Regions from separate parts of the Margalitia sp. FSL K6-0131 genome, predicted to be linked through region 2. Evidence: riboswitches for the same ligand, from Rfam matches in the RefSeq annotation. Region 2 holds a riboswitch; each other region holds the start of a gene.

Region 1 (10,068 bases), 770 kb from region 2:
TCTTCAAACCAATATGACATGATTTTTGCATTGTTATTCAGCATATGAATGAATTCTAAATCCTCTCTCTCTAGCGGTCTTAGTTTAATGTCATTACTCATTAAAAATCCTCCATCCGATGTTTTAACATTAATATGACATAAACACGAATATCCCATTCATTTTAACCGTTAGGAAAGCACTAAACTTTTACCGAAATCTGTCGAAATAAAGGATAGTGAAAACTTTTATATTCATACAAGGAGAATTACACAACATGAAATGGTCTATCAAGAAAAAGATTTTATCTGGTTTTAGCGGGGTACTAATTTTATTATTAGTTTTAGCAGGGGGAGCTTATTATGAACTTTCCATGCTAAATAAAACGTACAGCAAGTTGATTACGGTTACCTCCAAAAAGGTTGATTTGGCAAATCGGCTTGAAAGTTTATATTATGCCCAAAGTGCCAGTGTGAGAGGCTTTCTTTTAACCGGCAGCCCTACTTACTATAATCAATATCAAGTTGCAAATGGAAGGTATCAAGACACCTTGGATGAATTAGGAAAACTAGTAAAAAGCCCGATGGGGAAACGACTGTATGCAAGCATCGAGGATATCGACCAAAAATATTTTTCAGCTGTAGAACATCAGGTTCAGCTTAAACAGGAAAATAAACAAGAAGAGCTAACATTATATACTACCAGTACTGTAAAAGACATTACATTAACGCTCCAACAAAGTATTGAAGCATTAGCCAAGCATCAGAATGATGAATTATTGAAGGCAAACACTCAAACTACTGATAATGATAAAAAAATCCAAATGATATTAATCATCTTGTCTGTGATAACATTTATCCTAGGAATTCTGATTGCCATTGTAATGGGTCAAATGATTTCAAAACCGATTAAAAAGATTTCAGAGGTGATGAAATTAGTTGCAATGGGTGACTTAAGTGTGGAACCGATAAAGGTTAAAAGTAAGGATGAGCTTGGAGAATTATCGAATTCTTTTAATAAAATGGTTCATGACCTTTCATCTGTAGTTCGTCAAGTTTCTGATTCCAGTATGCAGGTTGCGGCAAGCTCCGAGCAGCTTACTGCGAGCGCTCAGCAAAGTACTAGCGCTGCAGAGCAGGTAACACGAGTGATAACAGAAAGTGCGGAAGGCACGGAGCAGCAACTTCGGACATTTAATGAAATGTCTGCTTCCGTCAAGGAAATGGCAATAGGTATGGATCAGATTGCTGAAGCAAGTGAAGTAATGCTTCAGTCTTCCGAAGAAACCCGTACACTTGCAAGCAAGGGAGCGGATTCCATCGCAAATGTGGTTTCACAAATGAATGAGATCCATGTCTCGGTTGAAGAAGCTGCAAAATTGATTCATACATTAGGAAAGCGCTCAGATGAAATAAGAAGAATTACGGATATTATTACAGGAATCGCGGAACAAACCAATTTATTAGCATTAAATGCCGCCATCGAAGCAGCACGTGCTGGTGAACAAGGAAAGGGATTTGCTGTTGTTGCGGATGAAGTTCGAAAATTGGCAGAGGAATCGAGTAAATCCTCTGATCAAATATCTAAAATGATTGCTGTTATTCAAGAAGAAACGAAAAAGGCAGTATTGTCGATGGAATTAGGAAATGAGAAAGTGAATACCGGACTAACCTATACAGCGGAAGCAAATGAGTCCTTTACAAAAATTTCAGAATCCATTGGTAATGTAACCGGTAAAGCAGCAGATGTATCTGCTTCTGTGGAAGAGATTCAAGCTATCACTACCCAAATGGTATCTGCAGTGGTGAAAGCAAGAGAGGTTTCCGAGCAAGTTGCTGCCGGAAGTCAAGAAAATGCTGCAGCTTCTGAAGAACAATTGGCGACAATGGAGGAAATCACAAGCTCTGCCGAATCATTATCAAATTTAGCAGATGAATTGCAAGTTGTCGTTTCAAGATTTAAATTATCATAATAAAAAAGGTGCACGTAAATGTCGTTGGTTAGTTAGCGACTTTTGTGCACCTTTTTTACAAATATCTAGTTTAGAAGACTAGCCCCAGCGCTGTGCGCTTTTCTTTTCACCCCGTTAAAATATCCTCATGCGGATAACGGATGCTTGCTTGTTCCGATTTTGCAATAGAAACAGCAAGGGTTAATGGGCCTAGCTTGCCGATAAACATCATCATCACAATAATCAGTTTGCCAATCATTGTTAATTTTGTTGTCAATCCCATCGTTAGCCCAACGGTGCCGAAAGCGGAAATAACTTCAAATAATACCTTAAGAAATGGCGCTTTTTCGGTAATACATAGAACAAATACTGCCAAGAAAATAGCAAGTAAGGCGATACTAAATATCGCTAATGATTTTAATAATATCGAAGTGGCAATGGTTCGTTTTGCCAGCACAATTTCTTGTTTTCCTTTTATAAAAGTAATAACGGAAATGACGATGACAATAAAAGTCGTTAATTTTATTCCTCCGCCAGTTGATGCACTTCCTGCCCCTACAAACATTAATAATAAAAATAATAAGGCAGTAGGTTCCTTTAAATCGTTAAGGTCCATTGTTTCAAATCCTGCTGTTCTTGTTGTAACTGCTTGAAAATAAGAAGCCCATAGTTTATTCGGCGTTGATAAGTGACCTAACGTATGAGGATTATGATATTCTAGAAAAAATATGAATGCCATTGCGAGTAAATTTGTCACGATTGTGCCGATAATCATGATTTTAGAGTGAAGACTCAGTTTCCGAAAGCTTTTTTTATACCAAATATCGGACATGACCGTGAAACCAATTCCACCCAGAATAATAAGACCGGTAATTCCGATATTGACAATGGGATCGCCAACATATCTTATTAAATTGTCTGACCACAATGCAAATCCTGCGTTATTAAACGCGGAAATGGAGTGGAAGAAACTATAGAAGACACCTTTCCAAAACCCGTATTCCGGGATCCATCTAATAGATAAAAACAACATTGCGATAAATTCAATCATGAAGGAAAAAAGAAAGAGGTTGCGAACAAGCTTGATGACACCCCCTAAGGATGTTTGATTTAAGCTTTGCTGAATAAGAATCCGTTCCTTTAGTCCGATTTTTTTCCCTAACATGATAAAAATTAAGAGGGCGAAGGAAACGATGCCTAAACCGCCCAATTGGATCAAGGTAATAATGACAAATTGACCGAACAAGGTATACTCCTTTGCGGAATCAATCGTCGATAGACCTGTCACCGTCATGGCAGAAGTTGCTGTAAATAAAGCGTCTATCCAGCGGACATAATGGTAAGATGCAATGGGCAATTTTAATAGACAAGTCCCTAAAAGAATGGCTGTAAAAAACACTAAAATGAGCAGTTGGGAAGGGCTTAGGTGAATAGCTCTTGTCTTTATTTTAGACACCTTCTTCCTCAAATCTCGTTATATCTTCGTTCTTTCCGATTACAATCAATATATCCCCTTTAAAAATCTTATCCTCCGCCATAGGAGAGACGACTATATCTGTTCCTCGTTTAATGGCGACAATATTACACCCATATTTCGCGCGGACGTCCAGCTCCACTAATGTCTTTAGATGTATTTTTTCTGTTGCCATAATTTCTACAATTCCATATTCCTTAGATAGCTCAATATAATCTAATATTTTTTCGGAAACAATATGGTGGGCAATTCTCTTTGCCATATCTCTTTCCGGATTAATAATTCGATCGACTCCAATTTTATCCAATACCTTTTCGTGATAGCTGTTTTGGGCTTTTGCCCATACTTGTTTGACACCCATATCTTTTAGTAAAAGCGAGGTAAGGATACTGGCTTCAATATCATCCCCAAAAGAGACAAAAACAAGATCAAAATTACGAATTCCTAAGTTTTTTAGCGTCATTTCATCAATCGTATTGGCTTGGACAGCAGCAGTGGCATATTGGGCCATATCATTTACTTTATCGATATCCTTATCGACGGCTAATACTTCGGTTGCCAATTCGTGAAACTCCTTCACAAGGCTTCCACCAAAGCGGCCAAGTCCAAAAACAGCAAATTGCTTTTTCATAAATATCCTCTCCATTAAATAGTTAACATGTTTAATCTGTCTAGCTTTAGAGCTTGAGCTTTTCTTATAATTTTCCCTAACAGCAAGTATATATAATGTTGGAATTATTTGCTATAGTATATAAACTAAACAATATCATAAATGGATGAAATGTTGTTGCAGAAAATAAAACTTTTTGATAATATGGGTTTAAATTAAATAGAACGTGAAAATTTGGAGGAGCCTGTCATTTAGGGCTCCTTTTTGCGTTTTTTTAGGGATATTTTATTCCTTCAAGAGAATGTTTTTATTGATTAGAAAGAAAAATAAAAGAATCTAGAGAAAAGGGGATGTTTATGTCTAACGAAGCACTTTATGCTATTATTATTTTTTTCCTTACTTATGCATTAATTATTTCAGAGAAAATTCATCGAACCATCATTGCCATGATTGGTGGAGGACTTATGGTTCTATTAGGGATAGTAGATCAGGAAACTGCTATCCACCATATTGATTTCAATACTATAGGTCTACTAATTGGAATGATGATTATTGTTTCGATAACAGCGGAGACTGGTGTATTTAAATATGTTGCCATATGGTCTGCTAAGAAGGTAAAAGGGAGACCGCTTTCTATTTTAATCGTTCTCTCGATTATTACAGCAGTGGGTTCTGCCTTTCTAGATAATGTAACAACGGTACTTCTGATGGTTCCAATTACATTTAGCATCACGAGACAGCTTGGTATGAATCCAATGCCGTTTCTTATTTCCGAGATATTGATGTCTAATATTGGCGGAACAGCCACAATGATTGGAGACCCGCCAAATATCATGATTGGAAGTGCTGTTGAATCTATCACATTTATGGATTTTATCACGAATTTAGCACCTATCGTCATGGTGATCATGATTGTTACAATGATTTTACTTGCCTTTTTCTACCGTAAAGCATTACGTGTTTCTGATCAGATAAGAGAGCGAATCATGCAGCTTAATGAAAAAGACGAAATTACAGATAAAACGTTAATGATTAAGTCCTTAACAGTAATGGGATTAACGATTGTCGGTTTCTTTATCCATCAAATCATCGGGGTAGAGTCAGCAACTATTGCATTAATGGGAGCTTTTCTTTTATTGATTTTAGTAGGAGAAAGCTATCTGGAGAATGCTTTAACAAAAGTTGAATGGACCACTATTTTCTTTTTTGTCGGTCTCTTTGTATTAGTTTCAGGATTGGTGGAAACGGGGGTCATAGCAAAGGTCGCAACATACGCTATCGATTTAACGGGAGGGAATGAGACATTAACCTCTTTTCTTATTCTATGGCTGAGTGCAATTGCGTCTGCCTTTGTAGATAATATTCCATTTGTTGCAACCATGATTCCGTTAATAGAACAGATGGGATCGCTTGGAATCCATGATTTAAATCCATTATGGTGGAGTTTGTCTTTAGGAGCATGTCTAGGAGGAAATGGAACATTAATTGGTGCTAGTGCCAACTTAATTGTTGCCGGAATGGCAGGCAAAGAAGGTTATAAAATTTCCTTTATAAAATTTTCTCTTATAGGATTACCAATCATGTTAATAAGTGTAGCCATTTCTATGTTATACATTTATGTTAGATATCTATAAGAAAACCATAATTCTTAAACTAATTGCTTTTTTATCAATAACATAATAATTTATTCCGTTTAGCTTGGAAAAGAAGTTTAGGAAAAATTACTCATAACTATACTGTTTCAATATTTTACTCAAAGCGTGAAGCCCCCATTCAACATGGAGGCTTTTTTTTATAATTAAAATTTAAACTGCTGAATTAAACTATTTAAATTAGTCGCTTGCTCTTCCAACATTTTTGCACTTTTCGCGACCTCTTCCATAGAACTGCTTGACTGCTCAGTGGTAGCTGTAACTTCCTCGACACCAGCTGCAGTCTCCTCAGAAACAGAGGCAATGGTATCGATTGATTCATTGATTTCTTTTGTGTTATCCAACACATTGAACATTGCGGCGGCCATATTCTCTACTAGGTTTCCGGCATTTTCAATTGTGTCTTTAAGGTTTTTAAAGGTTGTTCCGGTAACGTTAATTTGTTTTGTTCCGTCTGCTACTAACTGATAACCATCTTCAAGAGTGTCCACTACTTGTTTGGATTCATTTTGAATATCGGTAACAATGGAGGTAATATTCGTGATCGATTGTGTAACTTGATCAGCCAATTTTCTTACCTCATCCGCAACGACTGCAAAGCCTTTTCCATGCTCGCCAGCTCGAGCCGCTTCTATTGCTGCATTTAAAGATAATAGATTCGTTTGTTCAGAAATATCTTTAATGACTTTTACTAAATCCGTAATTTGACTTGTCTTATGATCTAATCCTTTTACCATTTCTAACGATTGCTTGATCCGCTCATCGATCACATGCATTTGCTGAACAGATTGCTGCATATCCTGTCCGCCTTGTTCGGTCATTCTCAGCATTTGACCGGAGCTTTCCTTGACACTTTCACCTTGTATAGCAACTTGCATGATCGTTTCGGAGAAGTCACTCATTTTTTCTAATAGTGTAGTTGCCGAATTAGCTTGTTCTTCCGCACCATTAGAGAGTTCTTGCATCGTGGTGGCAATTTGTGTTGTACCGATTCCTACTTCATCTGCATATTGAGTCAGTTCTTCACTTTGGCTTGTAACATGATCAGAGACCTTTGTAATACTGAGAATCATGTTACGAAGTTTTTCTTTCATATAGTTCATAGAGTTCATTAATTGACCAATTTCATCTTTTCTTTTTGAATTCGTGTCATCGATTGCAAGATTTCCGCTAGCCAGCTCTCCCATTTGCAGGGTAAGCTTCTTAATTGGAGAAGCCAAATGCTTTGAAAATAAATAAGTAATAATACTGCCAGCAATTAAAGTGATAGCTAATGTAATAATTAATACATAAAGAATAGAATTCGCAGGTTTGTTGAAGTCAGTGGAATAAGTGCCTGCGGAAATGACCCATCCCCAATTTGGATCCACTTCACTATAAGTGGTTTTTTGAGCAATTTGCTTTTCATTATTTGGCAGCGGCCAGTCATAGGTAGTAAAGCCTCCGCCAGCTTTTGCCTTCTTTACTATGTCATGAATATAGTAATAACCGTTTTGATCTTTTAAATTCCAAACATTTTTTCCTTCTAGCGAAGGATGTGCCAGCTCCGTACCTTTTTCATCTAAAACAAAAAAATAACCGTTTTTTCCAAGATCTATTTTGTTTGTATTCGTTCTGGTTCCATCTGTATTTTTAGGACCGATAAGAGCGGTTTTTACTTTTTCTTGTGCCTCATCGATCGATAAATGGCCTTTTAAAACTTCATCATTTAATCCATTTATCATTTGAATGGCCATTTTTACACCATTTTTCATATTGGTTTGGCCCAATTCAGTTAGATGTTGCTTTGCTTGATTATAGCCCACAAGACCAATAATTAATGCAGGAATAGCCAACATAAGCAAAGTGGTGCTAATAATTTTTGATTTAATAGATTTCATCTGCGCGGTCCCTTCCTAGTCATTTGAAAATAGTTAATATTTAAGTTCAGTTCCTTTCTCTTTTTATATCGGCAATAAAGGATAAAATTAAATATCATTCGACAAATTTTCGACATTGCGTCATTTATGTCTGGAAAACAAAAAACCAATGAAACTTTTGCGTTTCATTGGTTTTTTTATGTAAGGCACTGTCAATTATTCATTGTGTTGATGATGAGATTGGTGGTGATGATGCATTTTACCCCAATGCATATCAGATCCGTGTTCTTTTATTTCCTGATAATGCTCATTTAATCTTTCAAGGATTTTATCGCCTTTTTCCTTTGGAAGTACACCATATTCAACATATTTCATGATAAGCTGTTTTTTCTTCGTTAATATATCAAGATGTAATTTCGTTAACTCTGCTTTTTGTTGTTTTGTTAGCTTTACAACCTGTTTATGTTGATCCGTGTTAGGCGTTGGTTCGGCATGTACAGGTAGCCCTACAAGGAGCACGAATAGAGGAACAATTAGGATTGCCTTCATTTTTTTTAACATTGCTTTCATCTCCTTTCCTAAAAGACTATTTATATACTCTGCAATTTTTAAAAAATAATACATTTTTTGTAAAGAACATGACGAATAGTTCGAAAGTTTCTGTTAAGTGTATTTTATTGGTAAAAAAATTGATAATTGTACCCATAAAGCTTATAATGAAAATAAATTAATAAAATCATAACGATATTTTGACAAAGGCAAACTTATTGAAAAGTAAGGACGCAAAGCCACGGACCTAAGGATGATCTATGGTAGCCGGGTTACCGAAAAATTAGAAAATACTTTAAGGGGTAGTTTCGTTTTCGGACTGCCTCTTTTTCTGTTTTTTAACTATAAGTGTTGATATATGGATAACTTTTTAAAACTATTATCTACGTCTAGCTACTGCACATAGCGGCTAGAGAAATTGTTTTTATTCTTAAACATTTGGGGGGAGAAACCATGCTTGGCTTCTGTTTAGGAATTCTTGGACTTATAATAGGAGTAATATATTCTGAACCTATTAAGAGAATAGTATGGAAGGGATATAATGAAAGAACGAAAAATGAAAAAAGAATTTATCAGCTTGTGGAGAGTTCGAAGGACATTATTTATTATTGTGAAATCAAACCACAGTTTAAATATCGGTATCTAAGTCCTGCAATAGATGAAATTCTGCGCCCTAATCTTTCTAAAGATAGTTTGAAAAATCCATATATCACCTTTGAAATTGTCCATCCCGATGATTATCATCTTGTAGAGAAAAAAATAGCAGGGAAAATGGATTATAATAAACCAATCATTGTGCGATGGAGAGACGTGCACGGTGATTACAAATGGTTCGAAGAATTTGCCACACCTATATATGAAAATGGCGAAATCGTTGCGTTACATGGAATCATCCGGAATATCGATGAAAAAATGATGGCACAAAAGGAGCTAGAATATAAGGTAGAACATGATCCGTTAACAGGAATATATAACCGAGCTTTTTTTGAAAAACAAAAAAAATTATATAATGAGGATCTCGATGAATCTGTTGGGATTGTACTATGTGATTTAGATGAATTGAAATGGATGAATGATAATTTTGGTCATCAGATGGGGGATAAATTGATTATTCAAACATCCAAACTGCTTAATCAGTTTTCAAATGAAAATAGTATGGTTATAAGAATAGGCGGGGATGAATTTGCTTTCCTGGTAATAAAAACAAATGAATTATCGTTACAACATTTATCCGAGCAAATAAAGAAGGAAGTTATGGAATATAATGAAAAGCATCCCCATTTTATGATGAAAATGTCGATTGGCTATGCTTTTGAAGCTTCCTCCATTGGCAAAATGGAGGAACTATTTACACTCATGCAGATCAAAAAATGTACCAAGATAAAAATAATCGGAAACCCGTTTTCGCAAGATAAAAAATGGAGAAAAGCAGCCGGTATGATTACAACTTGGGCTGCTTTTTATCATAATGATGATTCTATCAAAGGATTATTTGACTTTGTTTTCGTTCCAATCATGTATTAATTCAGTTAAGGTTTTCAGTTCCTCTTGAATCTGTTTATTATTGTTCTTCGCTAACGAATCCAGTGCACTTTCCACAAGGTATATGCGCGGCTGTTTGGATTGGAGCAGTTCGTCTTGAAGAAAATCCAATAGTTCCATCCATTTCAATTGATGTTTTTCATTTTGGTGCTCTTTCCGAATCATATTTTTTAAAAAACAAATAGACTGAACCAATCTTTTTTTAAGTAGTTTTTGTTCTTCATTTTCATACGTTGGAAACCAATCTTTAATAAGATTGGGGTTATATAATTGATCGTGATTGCAGGATACATCTTCTACAATGGTGGAAAGACGGTTTATACAATAGCGAATAACTTGATGAACGGTGAGTTCCGTTTCTTTTTGCTGGAAGAAAAAATGAAACTGATGATGAAGCATTCCTGTAAATAGGATCGTGCAATCCAATAAATATGGTTTCTTACTTTCACCAT
Region 2 (10,068 bases):
TCTTCTTGCCATAGGCTTTCCTTTGACTCACTCATTTTGTTGATCTCCTTTCGTCATCTAAAGAAGTGTCTATTGGTGGTTTTAAAGAATGCTTTGCTACATTCAGTTCAAACTCAAGATGATCAATGTCTTTCGATAACACTTCATATAAATCATTCTCTATCGTCCTTTTTAACTCCTTTAAAGTATTGCGGGTATCCTTTAAAGAAAAATATAATTCATTATTTTTTACCGGTTGTGCAGCTAAAAACGCGTATTTTTCAGATAATTCCACAATAGAATCTAAATGATAGAAAAAGAATTTTTCTGCTTGATAAAATCTTCTTGGTTCTCTTCTGATAATCGCGTAGATCCTTTTTACAAGACGGATAAGATCAAGCATTTGCTTAAATGCGCCAATGTTTCGCACGTTAAAGAATACCTTTTGCAAACGGTGAATTTTCTTCTTAGCTTCCTTAAGGTTTTGGACAATATAAGCAAATTCTTTTCGAGAAAGCTGATGTATTTTCAAAAATTTTCTTTTGGTGATCCATTTTATCACAATATATATGATTGCGCCTCCGAGTATTGCGGAACCGGATGAATATAAAAGGGTTTGCTCAAAACCAAAATAACTAATCAGCCATACGAGTGCCGCAACAGGTATTGCAACAAATATACGGGTAATGAAGGAAAAAAATGTTTTCATTATTAATCGACTCTCCAATCTAGAGCAGCTACAACTCAAATACGAATGATGAATAAAAAGGTTTCATTAACTTTTATTATAAAAAAAATCAGCTATGAAAGAAATACATCTCTAGTAGTATTGTACTATACATCTTAAGTACTCAAACGATAAGAATCAACTTCCTGCTTCAGCAGGAAAAATCAATTTTTTATCGAAAATAGACAAAGAAGAGAAAATGTTAGCGGTTTCAAGCTGACTTTTATATAAGAGGAGGACCAAAGGATGGAAAAACAAGAAGTTGTGATTGTGAGTGCAGTTAGAACGGCTATTGGAAGCTTCAATGGATCATTGAAAAATATACCAGCTCCAGAGCTTGGTGGAATCGTAATCAAACGTGCAATAGAACGAGCCGGGATACAAGGGGACCAAATTGATGAGGTTATTATGGGAAATGTTTTGCAGGCTGGGCTGGGACAAAATCCAGCGCGGCAAGCAGCTATAAAGGCTGGGGTTCCGGAAAGTGTTTCCTCAATGACGATTAATAAAGTTTGTGGATCGGGACTAAAGGCTGTTCATCTTGCCACACAAGCAATCTTAGCAGGAGATGCAGATATAATTGTTGCCGGTGGGATGGAAAACATGAGTCAGGCGCCATATCTATTAAAAGGTGCAAGGGACGGCTTTAAGATGGGAGATCAAAAGCTAGTTGATAGTATGATTCAAGACGGATTATGGTGTGCCTTTAATGATTATCATATGGGAATAACAGCAGAAAATCTTTGTGACCGCTATGAAATTTCCCGTGAGGAACAGGACCAATTCTCTGCGGAGAGTCAAAGCAAAGCTGCAAAAGCAATCGAAGAAGGCAAGTTCAAGGACGAGATTGTAGCTGTTGAAATTCCGCAAAGAAAAGGGGATGCCATCATTTTCGAAACAGATGAATATCCTAAAAAAGGCACAACGGTGGAGAAATTAAGTTCATTAAGACCTGCTTTTAGGAAAGATGGTTCGGTTACAGCAGGAAACGCGTCCGGAATAAATGACGGAGCGGCAGCATTAGTCATAATGTCTAGGAAAAAAGCAAATGAATTGGGGATTAAACCACTTGTAACGATAAAAGCAAATGCCAATGCCGGGGTGGATCCAAGTGTAATGGGGATTGGTCCTGTAACAGCGGTCAAGAAAGCGCTGGAAAAGGCAAATATGTCGTTAGAGGATATGGACCTTATAGAAGCAAATGAAGCATTTGCTGCACAATCCCTAGCAGTTGATAGGGAATTGAAGTTTAATAAAGAAATCTTGAATGTAAACGGCGGGGCGATTGCTCTTGGCCATCCGATTGGAGCAAGTGGGGCAAGAATCCTTGTCACCCTTATTCACGAAATGCAAAGAAGACAAGTGAAAAACGGATTAGCTACCCTTTGTATTGGCGGGGGGCAAGGGGTAGCCACGATTGTTGAATTAGCTTAAAAGCGGTTAATTACTGATTGGTACCTCGATTGCGTACACGTGAACGTTTACGCATAAGGCGGTTTGATCATCAATAATATATTTTTACGAAACCAGAGGGGAGAGAGAATAATTGAAGCAAGTATATACATCCTTCCAGGAAGCGGTAGCAGATATTCAAGACGGTGCGACAATAATGGTTGGCGGTTTCGGTCTTTGCGGAATTCCTGAAAATTTAATTCTTGCACTTGTCGAAAAAGGGGTAAAGGATTTAACGGTTATTTCTAATAACTGCGGGATAGATGATTGGGGATTAGGACCGCTTTTGCAAAATAAACAGATTAAGAAAATGATAGGGTCATATGTTGGGGAAAATAAAGAATTCGAACGCCAGGTGTTAGCTGGCGAATTAGAAGTGGAATTAACCCCGCAAGGCACCTTGGCAGAAAAAATACGAGCAGGAGGAGCGGGAATTCCTGCATTTTATACTCCCGCAGGTGTGGGAACACCAATTGCAGAAGGGAAAGAAACGAGGACGTTTAATGGGAAAGAATATGTTTTGGAGGAAGCATTAACGGCAGATTTTAGTTTAATTCGTGCTTGGAAAGGTGATAAAATGGGGAATTTAGTATACAACAAAACAGCTCGTAATTTTAACCCGATGATCGCGGCTGCAGGAAAGGTAACGATTGCAGAGGTAGAGGTGCTCTATGAAGTCGGGGAGCTGGATGCTAATTTTATTCATACTCCAAGCATTTATGTGCAAAGGATTATTCAAGGGGATCAAGAAAAACGTATTGAAAGAAGAACCATTAGAAAATAATTTGCACATTAAGGAAGGGAGAGAAGAATATGTCAGCTGATAAAGGTTCAATAAGGGAAAAGATTGCTAGAAGAGCGGAAAAGGAAATTAAAGATGGCCATTATGTAAATCTGGGAATTGGAATGCCAACATTAGTTGCCAATTACATTTCCGATAATAAACAAGTTGTTTTACAGTCGGAAAACGGCTTGCTTGGAATTGGCCCATATCCTAATGAGGAGGAGATTGATGCAGATTTAATCAATGCCGGAAAAGAAACGGTGACGGCAATTCCGGGTGCAGCTTATTTTGATAGTGCAGAATCGTTTGCGATGATTCGGGGCGGTCATATAAATATAGCAATTTTGGGCGGAATGGAAGTATCGGCCTCAGGTGATTTAGCTAATTGGATGATCCCGGGGAAAATGATCAAGGGCATGGGGGGAGCGATGGATTTAGTTCATGGTGCCCAAAAAATCATTGTTATTATGGACCATGTGAATAAAAATGGTGAGCCTAAAATTCTCAAAGAATGCAGTCTTCCTTTAACAGGGAAAGGCGTTGTTAACCGAATTATTACGGATAGAGCTGTTATCGATGTATCCAATAAAGGACTTATTTTAAGGGAAGTGGCAAAAGGATACACAGTGGAGGAAGTACTTGCTTCGACGGAGCCAACTGTAATGGTAGCTGAAGATGTAAGACTAGAAGCTTATTAGTCACTGTAGTAAAATGATGGGAGTGTAGGTTACATGATACCTATTCTTTTTCTTCATTTTTAAACTTAAGGGAGAAATCAAAATGGCAAAAACAAAAAAACAGCAAAAGTATCAACCTAAAAAGGAAAAGCAGGATGAAAAGCTTACATTGAAGGATTCTTTAAATCAAGATATATTATTAAAATTAAAACAAGCACAGCATGATTTAGTGCAGAAGGAAGAAAATGAAAAGCTTCAAGAGGAAGAAAGAAAGAGAGAAGAAAGAAGAAGAAAGGAAAAGAATAAATCCTTTGAAGAATTATTAAATGAAAATCCAATGGACTGGAAGAAATTTAAATAGGGTTTGGAAAAAGGAAAAATAAAAAGCGTTCAAATCATCATAACGAACGCTTTATTTATTATTCCTTTTCCATTTATTAAATTCGAGAAATTCTCGAAACTCATTTTTAGAGACACCAGAATTCATCGCTTCACGTACTAACAGTTCCCATTCAGAGTCAAGTTCTGCGTGGTCAAATCCTTCTTCCCCCTCATCATGGAGTAATGCATTTACAGATACTCCTAAAACAGCTGATACTTTTTCCAGAAACTGAACAGAAGGATTTGATTGAATATTACGTTCAATGGAACTTAGATAAGATTTTGCGACACCTGCTCTTTCGGCAAGCTCTGATAATGATAGTTGCCTTTGTAATCGGAAATTTTTTATGCGTTGTCCAATCATAAGTATGTCACCTTCCTTCGATTCATTATAACATATAACGAAATTCGGGTTCCATATTTAGAACGGATTTGCAAAAAAATTATAATAATTGCAATAAATATTTTAAGATGTGAATAATAGTATGTATAGTAGAATGTTAGGAAAATTTTTTACATTACATCTAATCCAGAGGTTTTTTTATGAAAGAAGTCTTTTATTTCTTGAACAGAAATTCCCATATCGAGTGCTGCTAAAATTAAATCAATCCATTCCTGATCCAGTGTTTGTGTACTTGCCATTAATTTTTTCTCCATTTTTACCTCCTAAAATACCATGTATTTCAGGTAGCCCAGCCGTCATCGTATTAAACCTTAGACCTGTGACTTTGCGTCCTTATTTTTCAATAAGTTTGCCTTTTTCTGATAATAATTCATTCTTATTATCTACTACTTTTTGTCTACATTTTTGAGTATAACGAAAATGATTTAGCCATACTCGAAAATTATGTCGATGTCGAATAATTGAAATAATGCCACAAAATGAATAAAACGAGAAATGAATTATCATACTATTTAAATGATTTTGTCGTTATATGGTAAAAAAAGTTTTTATGACATCGCAACTTTTTATTTCTTCTAAAATATAATTTGAAAAAACGAATACTTATTTGTAAAAAAAGAAAAGAATTTGTTGAAAACTTTTTGAATAGTTACCCCCAAAAATCATAAAAGTGGAAATGCCTTGTTCATATTGAAATGGAAGTGCAAATTTTACCTGTAGGGGCATTGACTGAGGTAAAGGAAACACTGCAAAGTATTTTAGGAGCTGATGTTAACTTATCGTTGAGAGGAGACCCGGAGATTCACTTATCGATTGGCATTATGCTAGACAACCAAAAGAAAGGTCCGGCAATCCAGACCTTTTCTTTTATCGATGTTCCTTATAGATATTTTCCTTTGTTAACGTAAGAAGAATCTTTCGTTCATCCTCGTTTAAAGAATCAGACCTAGTGGCTTGTGCATTTATGCGAACTTGTTTGACTGAACTCGCTCCAGCAATTATAGAAGCTACAGTATCATTCGCTAAATTAAACTGAAGGGCTAATTCCGTCATGGATCTATTCTCAGAAACCAATTTATTTTGAATACTAGAAAGTAAGTCGTGAAGCTCCTGATGGGAATATTCCAAATAGCCTTTTTCAGATAGCTTGCTAGTCCATTTCTCGCTTAATAATCCTTTAGCAAGCGGTCCTCTTGTCACAACACTTACTGAGTGTTCTTTAATAAATGGAAAAATTTCCTCAGGTCGTCTATCCAGAAGACTATATTGCATCATAATGCTAATAATGGAGGATTTCTCAATATATTCACGAATCACGTTAGGACGAATAGAGGAAATTCCATAATACCGAATAATTCCTTCCGATTTTAATTCTTCAAAGGCTTCAATTGTATCCTCGATATTATCCTCGATCGTTCCCCCATGCAATTGATATAAATCAATATAATCTGTTTGTAATCTTTTAAGACTCTCCTTTACAGCTTCCTTTATATATTTTTTAGAAGGATCCCAGCTCCACCCGGAATGATTCTTGTTCCAGCGGTTTCCTACTTTTGTGGCAATAATGACTTGGTCACGGACATCCTTTAATGCCTTCCCGACAATCTCCTCATTTGCTCCAACATCATATAGGTCCGCCGTATCAAAATAATTAATACCTTCCTCTAATGCAGCGTATATAATTTCTTGTGCATGTTTTTCATCTGTTCCAAGAGACATGCATCCTAATCCAAGTGCAGAAACGTATAAATCTGAGTTTCCTAGTCTATTTTTTTTCATGACAGGTTTCCTTTCACTTTGTTTCCTACTATTGTAGCGAAAAACAGTTTACTTTAACAAAATATTTGCTAACGATTGATTAACTTTACCCAATCAAGCACATAGTAATACTGTTTTCTATATGATTTTAATTGCTCTCTTATTTCCCATGCCTTGCCGCTCATTGTAATTCCTTTCGAATGTACAAATATTTTCACGGGTATGTCACCTTCTTTTTAGCGGGCTTCCTATTAGCCTCCGCTTTTTAAAATTTGTTAAGCTATAATAGTGTTTAGTTATACGCATACACATGTGCGGGTTTTACTAGGGAACATTAACGGTAGGGAACATGTACACATAAGACGATAAGACGTCAACACTATTATTTAACAGAGCCGTTTGTTAAAATGTATGAATAGTAGTCTATGGAATAGAACAAGGAGAGTTTATGATGCATAAATTTGAAGAGAAAACAATCAGGTCAGAGAAAATTTTTGAGGGCAGGGTTGTCCGTCTGCAAATAGATGAAGTAGAACTGCCAAATGGTAAAACGGCAAAGAGGGAAATTATTAAACATCCAGGGGCAGTTGCCATATTAGCTATTACTCCAGATGATAAAATTATTTTGGTGGATCAATATCGAAAACCAATGGATAGGGCATTAGTTGAAATTCCTGCAGGTAAATTAGAACCAGGAGAAAAGCCAGATGTAACGGCTATAAGGGAGCTAGAAGAGGAAACTGGCTACTCATGTGAAAAACTAGAACTTATTTGTTCATTCTATACATCACCAGGCTTCGCTGATGAACTTATTCATTTATACTTAGCAAAAGGCTTGCAGAAAGTAGAAAATCCAAAAAGTGCTGATGAAGACGAATTTGTGGAATTATTAGAGGTTACACTGGAAGAAGCACTTCAATTAATTCAGGAAAAGAAAATCTATGATGCCAAAACACTGTACGCAATTCAATATCTACAATTAAAAGAGGCGTTGAATAAGAGTGAATAATTATTTTGTCGACCTCCATATTCATATCGGGAGGACGAAAAACGGAAAACCAGTAAAAATTACTGCATCGAAATCATTAACGCTTACCAATATCTTAAATACGGCAAAGTCCCCTAAAGGTTTAGATATGGTAGGCATCATTGACTGTCATTCTCCGGAAGTCATTGCTGAAATAGAAGACTTGATTTATCGTGGAGACCTAAGGGGAATGGCAGAGGGGGGATTCCGTTTTCAAGAAACGGTTACACTCATTCCCGGAGTAGAAATTGAAGTAAATGACGAGAATTGTAAAGGTCCAATTCATGTCCTTGGCTATTTTCCTACTTTAGAGGCTTTAAAGAATTTTTCGATGTGGTATCAAACAAAGGTCAAAAATGTCCAATTAAGCACACAAAGGATACATGAAAGTGCTGTACCGTTACAAAAGAAAATAAAATCATTAGGCGGAATTTTTATTCCTGCACATGTTTTCACCCCATTCAAAAGTTTGTATGGAAAGGGTGTAGAAAAATCAATATCCGAAATTCTGGATCCCGATTTAATTGACGGGATTGAATTAGGGTTGAGCTCTAACACAGAAATGGCGGACCGAATTAAAGAATTGCATCACTTTACATTTGTCAGTGATTCCGATGCGCATTCTTTAGGGAAAATTGCCCGTGAATATCAGATAATGAAGCTCGAATCTCCGACATTTGCTGCATTAGAAAAAGCCTTACATGGTAAAGACGGTAATGGAATTGTCGCAAATTACGGATTGAATCCATATCTTGGCAAGTACTATCGAACAACCTGTTCGAAATGCTTTGAGCCAAAAGTGGCTGACATTTGCCCTCACTGTGGATCCACTCATTTCACAAAGGGAGTGTCTGAACGAATAAAAGAACTGGCAACAGATCAAGTAAGCCCAAAGCGACCTCCTTATGTACATCAAGTCCCGCTTGATTTCCTACCAGGATTAGGTCCGAAAACATTGCACAAATTATTAGATTACTTTGATACGGAAATGAATATTTTACACAATGTACCGATTGAAGAATTGAAAAAAGTGGTGAAAGCGGATTTAGCTGATATGATAATGCAAGCAAGACAAGGAACGCTTCAGCTTATGGCTGGAGGAGGCGGTCAATATGGAAAAGTGGATAATACTAAATAATATGGTGGAGAAAAATGAACTACATTGAATTATTAACTGAGTTAACCAAGAGATTGGATGAAGAAGGGATTCCATATCAATTTGTGAAAACGACTTCCCTTAGGATACAAGGAGTAGAAATAGACCATTCAAATGAAGTGTTTTTAGAGATTCAATGGGATGTATTTGAAAAAGCCTATTCGCTTTTTCCACCTTCCACCCTATCTGAGATCAATAAGAACCAAGTAAATGCATCCTTTCAAGTACAATATGAAGGATATACGATATTTATCGAATGTTTTTTTAATACTACCATTCGTACAAATCCTTATCGTGTAGAATTGAAAAAGGATGGCATTTCATTTTGGTGTATCTCTCTCTACCAATATCTCTATTATCGAAATAGTGATGTAGAAATTGAGTTGATACATGCCTTTCTAAATAAACAGCAGCAGATAGTGACGAATCAAAATGAGGAAGCATGGAATCAGCATAATTATGAAGCACTATTAAACCGTCATGGAGACCCTGCAGTTGTAGCAGAAAAAATAAAACAAAATCCAAATTGGCGACTCTATCCTTTTAATAAATATTTTGACAATCTGTCAGGTAAAAAAGTCATTCATTTAATGGGATCTAACGGGATTAAAGGAGTAGCACTGTCTTTACTGGGAGCTCAGGTAACTATTGTTGATTTTTCAAAGGAAAATCAAGCATATGCCAAGGAGATAGCAAGTGCAGCCGAAGTACCATTGGAATATGTAGTTTCCGATATTTTATCGATCCCTATAGAAGAGCATAGAGGGCAATATGACTATGTTTTAATGGAGCTTGGTGTCCTCCACTATTTTATAGATTTATTTCCATTAGTAAAGATTGTATCAAGTCTCCTTCGGCCAAATGGTAAATTTATCTTACATGAATTTCACCCTGTTTCCACAAAACTAATTACCTCTTCAGGTAAAAAACATAAGGTAACAGGTAATTACTTTGACCCAGCAATCTCCAAACGGGAAGTGGCATTTAGCAAGCATATGCCACAAGAAAAAAGAGAAGATACGGAAGAGGTCTTACAAAGAAAATGGACATTAGGTGAATTGATTACGACAGTCGGCCAGAGTGAGATGCTTATTGAAGTCCTTGAAGAGGAACCAAATCATAAAATTCATGATATCGGATTGCCGAAAACTTTTACATTAGTCGCTAGAAAGATATAATTTATGAATGGTCGCCGTTTTAATGGCGGCCATACTATTTTCTCTCCTTCTTTTTAAGTATTTTTGCTCCTTATCACGCAGGAAAGGAATAACCTAGTAAATGAGTGCATAAAGTTTAATAGATATCTTGAATGGCGAAAGGCTAGCAGGGTTTCTATTAAATGTAAAGCAGGAGGATAGAAAATGCGGAAAAAAAAGTTGCAGTCTAATCCTATCATAACTCATGTCCAAGAATACTCCTCGATCTATTTATTTGTTATCGTCCTATTTTTAATGGGTATTGTTTTTGGAGCGATTATTGTCAATAGTCTTTCTCCCTCTCAAAAGGATGATTTATATTATTATTTAAATCAATTTTTTGGAGTAGTTTCTAATGATAAAGTTGCCGATTCTTCTGATTTATTTAGGCTAAGCTTCCTTCATAATATAAAATTTTTGGGATTTATGTGGCTGTTAGGGATCTCTATTATTGGGCTTCCGCTCATTCTTATTTTGTTGTTTTTAAAAGGCGTAGTAGTAGGCTTCTCAGTTGGTTTTTTAGTTAAT
Region 3 (10,068 bases), 280 kb from region 2:
GCAGAATTGGTGCCTTTGAGATTTTAATTAATAATCCTGCAATCCGAAATTTAATTCGCAATGAAAAAATCCATCAAATTCAAAGCGTTATGCAAACAAGTAAAGCAGCGGGAATGCAAACGATGCAAATGGCGATTCAAGCTTTAGTGGAACAAGAAAAAATTTCAGCAAATGACGCTAGACCATATTTATTGGATGGTGTTCTTTAATGGCAGTCTTTCAATATATCGGAAGGAATCGAAAAGGTGAAAGGGTAAAAGGCAAACTGAAGGCGGCAAATTATAATGAAGCCGTTTTAAAGATGAAAGAAAAAGGTATTGCGATCCGTTCTTTAACAGAATTAAAGGGAATATTGTATCGGGAAATTAATGTTATAAAGCCAAATATAAAGCATAAAGATTTAGTCATTTATATTCGTCAATTCAGTACATTGATTAAGGCGGGAATTAGCGTTGTTGATTCAACAAAAATTTTAGCGGAGCAAACAGTAAATCGTGTTTTAAAACAAACCCTTTACAATATATATGAGGATATTCAAACAGGAAAATCTTATACCGAAGCGGCTGAAAAATTTCCAACTATTTTTCCCTCCATGTTTATCAATATGATGAAAGCTGGGGAGGCTAGCGGTCAAATAGAGGAGATTTTGGAAAGAATGGCTGTTTATTTTGAAAAGCAGCATCAAACTCGGCAGAAAATTAAGGCGGCAATGTCCTATCCAATCATATTGGCAATTATATCAATAGCGGTAGTTATCTTTATGCTAGCTGTGATTGTTCCCAAATTTGCTGGCATGTTTGCTTCATTTAATGCAAAATTGCCAGCTTTAACATTGTGGCTGCTAAATTCTAGTCAATTTGTTGTGCATTATTTTTGGTTATTTATACTTTTTCTGCTGTTGTTGTTATTAGGATATTATTTATTGGTAAGGTCGAAAAATGGCAGCTTTTATTTGGACATGATAAAACTTAAAATTCCAGTATTCGGAAAAATTATCCAAAAAGCAGCTTTAGCAAGGATGACTAGAACTCTTAGCACATTATTTGCTTCTTCCGTTCCGATATTGCATGCAATCAGCATTGTGGAAAATGTCGTTGGAAATCAAGTGATTGCCAAAATCCTTGGCGAATCAAAGAATTATATAGAAGAGGGAAAGTCAATTGCAGAACCCATGAAGGATCATTGGGCTATTCCCCCTCTAGTTTCACAAATGATGATCATAGGCGAACAATCAGGAACAATAGACTATATGTTAGAAAAAGTTGCGGAATTTTATGAATCTGAGGTTGATCAGGCAACAGAGCAATTGAAATCTCTTTTAGAGCCTATGATGATTGTTTTTCTCGCCGGAGTTGTAGGAACGATTGTTGCGGCCATCACCATCCCAATGTATAGCGTGTTTCAAAATATCCAATAAATCGACTATCACTATAAAAATTATGTATAGATTAGTAAAAATATGTTGTAATAGCGATATTTGGAATAGTATAATGAGCTTAGATTTAAGATAGAAATTGGAAGCGAAGAAGAGTCATTTGTATATGGGCACTTGAATGGCTCGGAGCTTGTAGTGCAACCCGCCAATTTTATGTTTATTAACCTATTAACATCCTAGATTAATAAATATGAAGTTGGCTTTTTTATTACATATTTAAAGAAGGAGAAGAGAAAATGAGAAGCAGATTCCAAAAGGTAATGAAGAATCAAAAAGGGATGACTCTTGTTGAATTGCTTGCTGTAATTGTTATTCTTGCGATTGTAACCGCTATTGCAGTGCCTAGTGTAGGGGGACTTATCAACAAATCACGGACAGATGCACACATTTCAAACGGGTTAATGATTATTAATGCTGCGAAGATAGGTGTGGCTGCGCAAGATGATAAAATTCTCCCAAGTTCAACAGGAACTAGGGATTTAAAATTAAGTGAATTAGTGAGTGCTGGTTATCTAGATAATATTCCACAGGACCCTTCTAAAAAGGGAGATAAATATAATGATGAAAAAAGTAAAGTAACCATTACAAAAGATAGTAATGGAAAATATAACTATACAATCGTTCTAGTATCTTCTGGTGGAACTGAGGTTGTAAATGCAGATGAATCAAAATTAAATGCAGGAAACGCAAAATAAACTGATATCTTTATAATCAAAAAAAGGGGCATCCAATGCTCCTTTTTTTATAACATATATTTCTATCATATGATAATATACAAATAATGAAAGTGTCATAAATTGAAAAGGAGCACAAACTCTCAACCAATGAATATATTTTGGACAATCTATTTTGCAGTAGTAGGTTTGATTCTTGGATCTTTCTTTAACGTAGTGGGCTTACGTATCCCTGAAAAAAAATCACTTATTTATCCAGGATCACAGTGTCCGCACTGTAAGCATAAATTGCGCTGGTTTGAATTAATCCCCGTATTTTCTTTTATTTTTCAATTAGGAAAATGCCGTTCCTGTAAAACATCTATTTCTTATATCTATCCTGTTATGGAGGCAATTACAGGGTGCTTATTTGCATTCGCATATGCTAAATCAGGCTGGGGAATTGAGCTGCTATTTGCTTTATTGCTTTTATCATTAATAGTGATTATTACAGTATCAGATCTTATTTATATGATTATTCCAGATAAAATTCTATTAATTTTTACCGTAATATTTATTATCTTAAAGATTATGTTTCCTTCCGAACCTTGGTGGGACCCTATAGTCGGGGCTGTTTTTGGATTTGCCCTATTATTTCTAATAGCTATATTAAGTAAAGGTGCAATGGGCGGTGGAGATATTAAATTATTTTTTGTCCTTGGCATAATACTAGGGCTAAAATATACTTTTTTAACGTTCCTAATTGCTACTTTCCTTGGTGCAGTCTTTGGTATTTTAATGATGATTGCACGAAAATATAAAAAGAGAAAACCTATACCATTCGGCCCTTTCATTGGTGCAGGTGCAATTCTATCATTTTTTTTCGGAGATAATATTATTTCATGGTATGTAAGCATGTTTATGTAATGGGGAGTGAAGTAAATGGACCTACAACTATTTTCTAGACAGCATCGTTTACATTTAATGTTTACGGACCATTACGTTCGTTTTATCGTAACCGGTAAAAATAATGTTATCCTTAAATTTGGTCAAAAATGCTTACCTAAAGGAGTTCTCCGTGGTGGACTAATTGAAGATGCTCCCACATTAAGGACTTTACTGGAGCAATTTCTCTACGAAAATAAAATTAGAAGAATGCCTACATATTTGTGTCTATCGGATGGACATACCATTGTAAGAAAGGTGCTTGTTCCAGAGGAGGTTCCTACAGAAGAAATTAAAGGCTATCTTTACATGTCTGTCGGGGAGAGCCTGCATTTGCCATTTGAAGATCCGCTTATTGAAGCAGTAGAATGGAAGGCAGGTCAAGATCATCGTGAGGTTTTAATGATTTCTTCACGTGAATCGGTTGTCCAGCAATATGTAAATCTTTTAAAAAAAATAAAATTAAAACCGGTTGTGATGGATTTATCCATTCTGTCTTTATATCGTTTATATTATCATTTGGATCTTGCCAGCCGAGATGAGCATCTTTTAGTTGTTCAAATTCAATTAGCATACATCCAATTATCGATATTCTACGAACATAAACCATTATATGTTCATCAAATTCATTTTACTGATCAATTCGAATTAGAATTTCAATCCTCAAGATATACTTATGAAAATTGGGCAATGAAAGAGGATTCTCAAGTGAAAACAGGACAAATTCAACAAATAGAACGGGAAATCGATCGAATTCGAAACTTCTATCAATTTAATTTAACAAATGGTCAATATGAAATAAATAAATTATTAATAGCTGGAGAGCATCCATATATTAGCCAGTACGTGGAACAATTAAAAGAGCATAGTACTATTAAGGTTCAACCCCTTACAGACTCATTATTCCAGACAAAAAAGAATATTAACATCCCACCCGTTTTTTCGGAATGCATCGGTTTAACATTAAAGTAGGTGTAAATGCATGCTAGTAGACATTAATCTTATAGAAAAAAAACACCGTCCCAATTTATTTTGGTTTGTCCTATCAGGGATTCTGATTATTTTGGCAGTCTCCCTAGCTATTTTTTATTCCTATTATACGTCTATAAAACAGCAAGAGGCAGTATTGAATAGCCAATTAATCTATGAAAAACAATTAAATAAAGTAAAACAAAATATTCCGATTGATAAAAAGCAGCAGGCTATCCTTGATTTAAAGAAGGCAATACAGTGGGCAAATGATTACCCCATTTCAACTGTAAGCATGTTAAAGGAAATCATTACGCTATTGCCAGAAAGGGGATTTATTACAAATTTTTCTTTACGGGATGACCGCACAGTCCAATTAACGGTGCAATTTGATACTAGTAATGATGCAGCATATTATATGAGACACTTAAATCAAGCTAAATTTGTTCGGGATGTGAAAATCGAAAATATAACTACTGCTGATATGAATGCATCCGATCAAAATATTTTGCCTAGATACTTTGCCCAATATACGATAATACTTAATGAATCTTATTTGAAAAATAAGAATGGAAAGGAAGAATAAAAGGTGGTCGGGAAAAATCTTAAAGTATTTATAACAATCATCATCTTCCTTTTATTTTTTATTACATCGACTCTTTTGTACATACAAAAAATAATCCCAACTAAAAGAAACATACAATATATAAATTCAGAACTGCGAGATGAAAAGCTTAAATCTTTCCCGAAGGAAAAAACAGATCCTGCGCTCATAACAGATGCAACGAACTTGCAAACACAGCTTCCGGTTGTTTTGAATATGGACAGTTTTATATTAGAACTTGGAAAAGCGGAAGTCGCATCAGGGATTACGATTAAAAATATTATATTTGGGGATAACCAAAACCAAAAGGTTGGCGATTCGGATGTATCAGCATCCTTACCCAACTTCAATCAAAATTCTGAAGAGGAAAAAAAGAAAAGCAATGAAGATAATACTTTGCCTGATGGAGTAAAGAAAGAGCCTATTGAAATTATTCTAAAAGCGCCAACTTATTTTCATCTCTATCATTTTTTGGGGGAAATCGAATCACTTCCAAGAATTACAAGTGTTGATACCATTGATTTTCAAGGTCCAGCAGAAACCAGTACATCCATACAGGATAATTCCAATTCGATCGAATGTAATGTTACTGTCAGCATTTTTTATGACCCGGGATTGGAATCTATCTTAAAATCTGCACTTCCTAAGCTGGAAGTTCCTCCACCGAGCAATAAAGAGGATCCATTGGTTTCTCGGGTTCAACCGGAAAAGTCAACATCTAACGAAGTAGATGAATCATTAATTCAAGAGGATAAGACGATGGATGGGGCTAAAAACACTAAACAATTCAAGGTAATTAAGCACGTTGTCCAACCTGGGGAAACCTTATTTACTATTGCAATGAAATACTATCATTCAAGAGATGGGGAAGAAATTATTCAGAAATATAACCACTTAACTAATACCACTGTATATTTCGGTACGACATTGCAAATCCCACTTCAAACAAAATAAAAATTTTGACGAAAACCTTCTTGAACAAGACGACAAAAGTCTTGTTCTTTTTTATTCGGTGTATGTTAGCATTGAACAAATACGTGTGCGGGAGGGAAAAAAATGGACAAGCAACCTGCTAATCAAATAAAAATTAAAATTAATGGTGATGAACGTCCATTTAAAGAGGAGGTTGCTATACATAAATGGAACGCAAATGAGATGGAGTCGGCAGCAGCCACTGAAAAGACTGCTGAGGAAGATCAATTTGATTGGGTACTGCCTGAGGTAGAGGATAAACCTATTCCGGAGTTCAAAAAAATTTACTATGAACCCTCAATAGAGAAGGAAAAACCAAATAAAATATTCAAGAAAAACTCCGGTTCCCATTTACTGACGATCTTCATTTCTGCGGCAACGGCGATTTCAATTGGAATATTATTTGGCTTTATTATGCTTAAGGTGATTGCATACCAGACGGAGGGTGTTTCGCAAAAATCTATCGGAAATAAACAAAATGCTCTTCCTGCTGGAGCATCTGTCGGGCAAAATAGTTCGGTTGTACTTCCTGCCATAACAACCTCTATCATCCAAGGCGGGGTTTTTGATGATGCAACTGCACCTGCAAACGACATTAAGGGAAAAGGCCTACCTGCTGTCATCATAACACTTGAAAATAAGCAATATATTTTGATGGGGGTTTCCAATAATTTAGCTGAAGCGAAACAGTTAGCGGAAGAGCAAAAAAAACAGGATGTAGAAGTGTATGCTAAACAATTAACCTTCCAGGAAAAAAAAATCGGGGTATCCACCCAGGATGAAAAAACGTTTGCTGAACATACGGGTGAACTTTTTCGCCTTTTGACCAGTGTATCTTCCAATGCCTATTTAACAGGAAAACTAGAAGCTGATAGTTTATCAAACATTGAGCAGCAATATAAGCAAGTAGAAGGATTAAAAAATTGGAAAGATACAAATTTGAAAAAATTATATAGTTCACAAAAAGAATGCTATCAACATCTTTTGAATTTCCAAAAAAATGCGGATCAACATGAAATTATAAGTGCGGAACAAGCTTTATTATCGTATTTAAAGCAATATAACGAACTTTAAACACCGCGAGGGTAGAAATATTCTATCCTCTAATTTTTATGGGGAAACTCCCATTGTGGACATGTTGTTTTTTTGATAGGATAAAAATGGATGTATCTCCAAAATGAAATAGAAGGGAAAAATGTCATGCCGAAACTTATTTTAGCCTCGCATTCACCTCGTAGAAAGGAACTTCTCCAAAAACTGCAAATCCCTTTTGATTCGATCTCTAGTAATGTGGACGAACAACTTGCCGATAACCTTTCTCCAGAAGATGCAGTAATTGAGCTAGCAACTAGAAAGGCCAGTATCATTGCTGAGCAATATAAGGAAGCGATAGTAATTGGAGCGGATACAATTGTCGTGCATAACGGAACTATTTTAGGAAAACCGAAAGACAGGGCGATGGCTAAGGAAACGCTCGAAAGTTTATCCGGAAACGAACATTCAGTTTTTACAGGTGTAACAGTTATCTATCAAGGAAAACATCAATCTTTTTATGAAAAAACAGATGTAACGTTTTGGGAGTTAACTTCTAAGGAAATCGAGCAGTATTTAGATAGCGATGAACCATACGACAAAGCTGGGGCATATGGAATTCAAGGTCTGGGATCCCTTTTTGTTAAAATGATAAACGGAGATTATTATAATGTTGTTGGATTACCTATTTCAAGATTGAATCGTTTTTTAAAAGAAAAGAAATTAATTTGAAACTTAACTGTAATAACGTTCGTCTAAAAGGAGGTAAATATTCGTTTGGAAAAAATAATGATACGGGATTTTCCACAAGATGAGAGGCCACGAGAGCGATTAATACAGAACGGTGCCAGCAGTTTATCCAATCAAGAGTTACTTGCTATTTTGCTTCGAACTGGTACAAAGCAAGAATCCGTTATCCAAATGGCAAATCGTTTGTTAAAGAAATTCGAAGGCTTGCATCTGCTCAAAGATGCATCTCTTGAGGAAATCATGAACATTAGAGGCATTGGACTGGCAAAGGCAGTTCAGATTTTGGCTGCATTAGAGTTAGGAAGACGCATTGCTAACCTGTCATATGAGGATCGGTATGTCATAAGGAGCCCTGAAGATGGGGCGAATTTTGTGATGAATGATATGAGATTTTTATCTCAGGAGCATTTCGTTTGCCTATATTTAAACACCAAGAATCAAGTCCTCCATCGTCAAACCGTTTTTATCGGGAGTTTAAATGCCTCCATCGTACATCCCCGCGAAGTATTCAAAGAAGCATTTCGGCGATCGGCCGCATCCATTATTTGTATCCATAACCATCCATCTGGTGACCCAGCTCCTTCGAGAGAAGATATAGAGGTTACCAAAAGACTTGTAGAATGCGGAAAAATCATTGGAATTGAAATTTTAGATCATCTAATTATTGGTGATAAAAAATATGTGAGTTTAAAAGAAAAAGGGTATTTGTAAAGGTTTTTTTCTATGTAATGGTTGCTTATTTAAATACTAAACTAATTTATAGAATAAACAAAAAATCAGATATTTTAACTTAGAAAAAACTTCCTGAAAAGATTTTGTTTATTAATAGAATGATAAGCAACAAATTTATACAAAAACAGCATTGGAGTACTATGAATTTTTTTGTCGATACGCTATAATATTGTTTATGGTTTTTGACGAAACCTCCTAATTGCAAAATATTTTTGGGCAAAATACACAAGCTAAAAGAGGAGATTTATACCTTTTAAATACACATAAATGAAATGACTTTGATTTTTCCTAATGAAGTATTTTTAGTTTAGAAAGGGAGATACATCCATGTTTGGTAGTAGAGATCTTGGAATTGATCTGGGAACAGCTAATACATTAGTGTTTATTAAAGGGAAAGGAATAGTAGTCCGAGAACCATCTGTTGTTGCGATTGAAACGGATACAAAGCAAATTAGAGCTGTAGGTAATGATGCAAAAAATATGATAGGCCGTACTCCAGGGAATATAGTTGCATTAAGACCTATGAAAGACGGAGTTATTGCCGATTATGAAACTACAGCGACAATGATGAAATATTATATTAGACAAGCTTCAAAAAAAGGAGCATTTGCACGCAAACCTTATGTCATGATATGTGTGCCTTCTGGAATTACGGCTGTAGAAGAGCGTGCGGTTATTGATGCTACACGTCAAGCAGGTGCTCGGGATGCCTATACAATCGAAGAGCCATTTGCAGCGGCGATTGGGGCGAATTTGCCAGTTTGGGAACCTACAGGAAGCATGGTAGTCGATATAGGTGGAGGAACTACTGAAGTGGCGATTATCTCACTAGGGGGGATTGTTACCAGTCAATCCATTCGCATTGCGGGAGATGAAATGGACGACTCCATTATCAGTTATATAAGAAAAACATATAATCTTCTAATTGGAGACCGCACTGCAGAAACGATAAAGATGGAAATCGGATCAGCTGGTGATCCAATTGGAATAGAGCCTATGGAAATTCGCGGACGCGATTTGCTTACAGGTCTACCGAAAACGATTGAAATTACTGCCGAAGAAATCGCGCAAGCCCTGCATGATACTGTATTTGCAATCGTTGATGCAGTGAAGAGCACTTTGGAACAAACACCGCCTGAACTCGCCGCAGATATTATGGATCGTGGGATTGTATTAACTGGCGGAGGTGCCATGCTTCGAAATCTAGATAAAGTGATTAGTAAAGAAACAAGTATGCCTGTGATAATCGCTGAGAATCCCCTTGATTGCGTTGCAATCGGTACCGGAAATGCTTTAGAACATATTCATTTATTTAAAAACAAAGCAAAGGATTCAAGATAAGTAGAAAAGTGAAGGCGTCTTACTAGAAAACGGCCGATATGACGTAAAAGTCTACCGGCCAATTTTTTCTTTCACATCTTTAACAAAAAAATCTATGTTATAATGAACTTGTGAAAAATGTCGTATGGTAATTTTTGTACGATCTGGATTACTATTAAGGCTGTTTTCACATGGATTGTTGCTTTTCGTCATTTGTTATAAATTCTATGTATGGCTTGGTTTCGGGGCATCTTTTTCTTATAAGGTTTATTTAGTTTTAACCCAAATAAGGTTGTTACCTAGAGTTTTCGTTACAAAAGCAACAAAGTTTAAGAAAAGAGCCATTACTAATGAGGTGTACACAGCATGCCACAATTTTTTTTGAATAAACGACTGATTATTTTGCTCATCAGCATCATCTTACTAGTGGCATTGATAGGATATTCTCTTCGTGAACGAGGTCATCTTTCGAAGCCAGAGCAATTTTTAAAAGATGTCGTCGGTTTTGGACAAACAATCATTGCCGTTCCTGCAAATAGTGTGAAAGATTTCTTTGGAAGTATTAGTGATATTCAAAATACATATACCGAGAATAAGAAGTTGAAATCACGATTAGATCAATTATCCCAGCTTAGTTCCGAAGTAAGTATTTTAAA

What was found. A riboswitch is a leader RNA that binds a small molecule or an ion and turns the genes downstream of it on or off. The one in region 2 is predicted to bind cyclic di-GMP.
Region 1: another riboswitch for cyclic di-GMP. It lies ahead of NSQ59_RS06980 (sensor domain-containing diguanylate cyclase); the one in region 2 lies ahead of NSQ59_RS10875 (anti-repressor SinI family protein).
Region 3: another riboswitch for cyclic di-GMP. It lies ahead of NSQ59_RS09420 (type II secretion system protein); the one in region 2 lies ahead of NSQ59_RS10875 (anti-repressor SinI family protein).

The regions. Positions count from the first base shown of each region.
Region 1 covers NZ_JBBOZS010000001.1:1,467,849-1,477,916, forward strand. The annotation lists gene speG (spermidine N1-acetyltransferase) at 1-101, opposite strand, end outside; gene NSQ59_RS06950 (methyl-accepting chemotaxis protein) at 257-1,951, shown strand; gene NSQ59_RS06955 (TrkH family potassium uptake protein) at 2,058-3,377, opposite strand; gene NSQ59_RS06960 (potassium channel family protein) at 3,379-4,035, opposite strand; gene NSQ59_RS06965 (ArsB/NhaD family transporter) at 4,371-5,648, shown strand; gene NSQ59_RS06970 (methyl-accepting chemotaxis protein) at 5,813-7,546, opposite strand; gene NSQ59_RS06975 (DUF2680 domain-containing protein) at 7,742-8,086, opposite strand; cyclic di-GMP riboswitch class I at 8,273-8,354, shown strand; gene NSQ59_RS06980 (sensor domain-containing diguanylate cyclase) at 8,528-9,598, shown strand; gene NSQ59_RS06985 (TetR/AcrR family transcriptional regulator) at 9,563-10,068, opposite strand, start outside.
Region 2 covers NZ_JBBOZS010000001.1:2,239,427-2,249,494, forward strand. The annotation lists gene NSQ59_RS10840 (toxic anion resistance protein) at 1-35, opposite strand, end outside; gene NSQ59_RS10845 (5-bromo-4-chloroindolyl phosphate hydrolysis family protein) at 32-688, opposite strand; gene NSQ59_RS10850 (acetyl-CoA C-acetyltransferase) at 953-2,140, shown strand; gene NSQ59_RS10855 (CoA transferase subunit A) at 2,253-2,942, shown strand; gene NSQ59_RS10860 (CoA transferase subunit B) at 2,972-3,640, shown strand; gene NSQ59_RS10865 (YqkE family protein) at 3,723-3,980, shown strand; gene NSQ59_RS10870 (helix-turn-helix domain-containing protein) at 4,032-4,364, opposite strand; gene NSQ59_RS10875 (anti-repressor SinI family protein) at 4,514-4,657, opposite strand; cyclic di-GMP riboswitch class I at 4,684-4,767, opposite strand; gene NSQ59_RS10880 (aldo/keto reductase) at 5,271-6,182, opposite strand; gene mciZ (Z-ring formation inhibitor MciZ) at 6,251-6,379, opposite strand; gene NSQ59_RS10890 (NUDIX hydrolase) at 6,613-7,170, shown strand; gene NSQ59_RS10895 (endonuclease Q family protein) at 7,157-8,326, shown strand; gene NSQ59_RS10900 (class I SAM-dependent methyltransferase) at 8,341-9,522, shown strand; gene spoIIM (stage II sporulation protein M) at 9,706-10,068, shown strand, end outside.
Region 3 covers NZ_JBBOZS010000001.1:1,955,625-1,965,692, forward strand. The annotation lists gene NSQ59_RS09410 (type IV pilus twitching motility protein PilT) at 1-209, shown strand, start outside; gene NSQ59_RS09415 (type II secretion system F family protein) at 209-1,417, shown strand; cyclic di-GMP riboswitch class II at 1,508-1,591, shown strand; gene NSQ59_RS09420 (type II secretion system protein) at 1,672-2,130, shown strand; gene NSQ59_RS09425 (prepilin peptidase) at 2,260-3,015, shown strand; gene pilM (type IV pilus biogenesis protein PilM) at 3,031-4,005, shown strand; gene NSQ59_RS09435 (PilN domain-containing protein) at 4,016-4,588, shown strand; gene NSQ59_RS09440 (LysM peptidoglycan-binding domain-containing protein) at 4,592-5,560, shown strand; gene NSQ59_RS09445 (hypothetical protein) at 5,663-6,652, shown strand; gene NSQ59_RS09450 (Maf family protein) at 6,779-7,342, shown strand; gene radC (RadC family protein) at 7,400-8,071, shown strand; gene NSQ59_RS09460 (rod shape-determining protein) at 8,420-9,433, shown strand; gene mreC (rod shape-determining protein MreC) at 9,779-10,068, shown strand, end outside.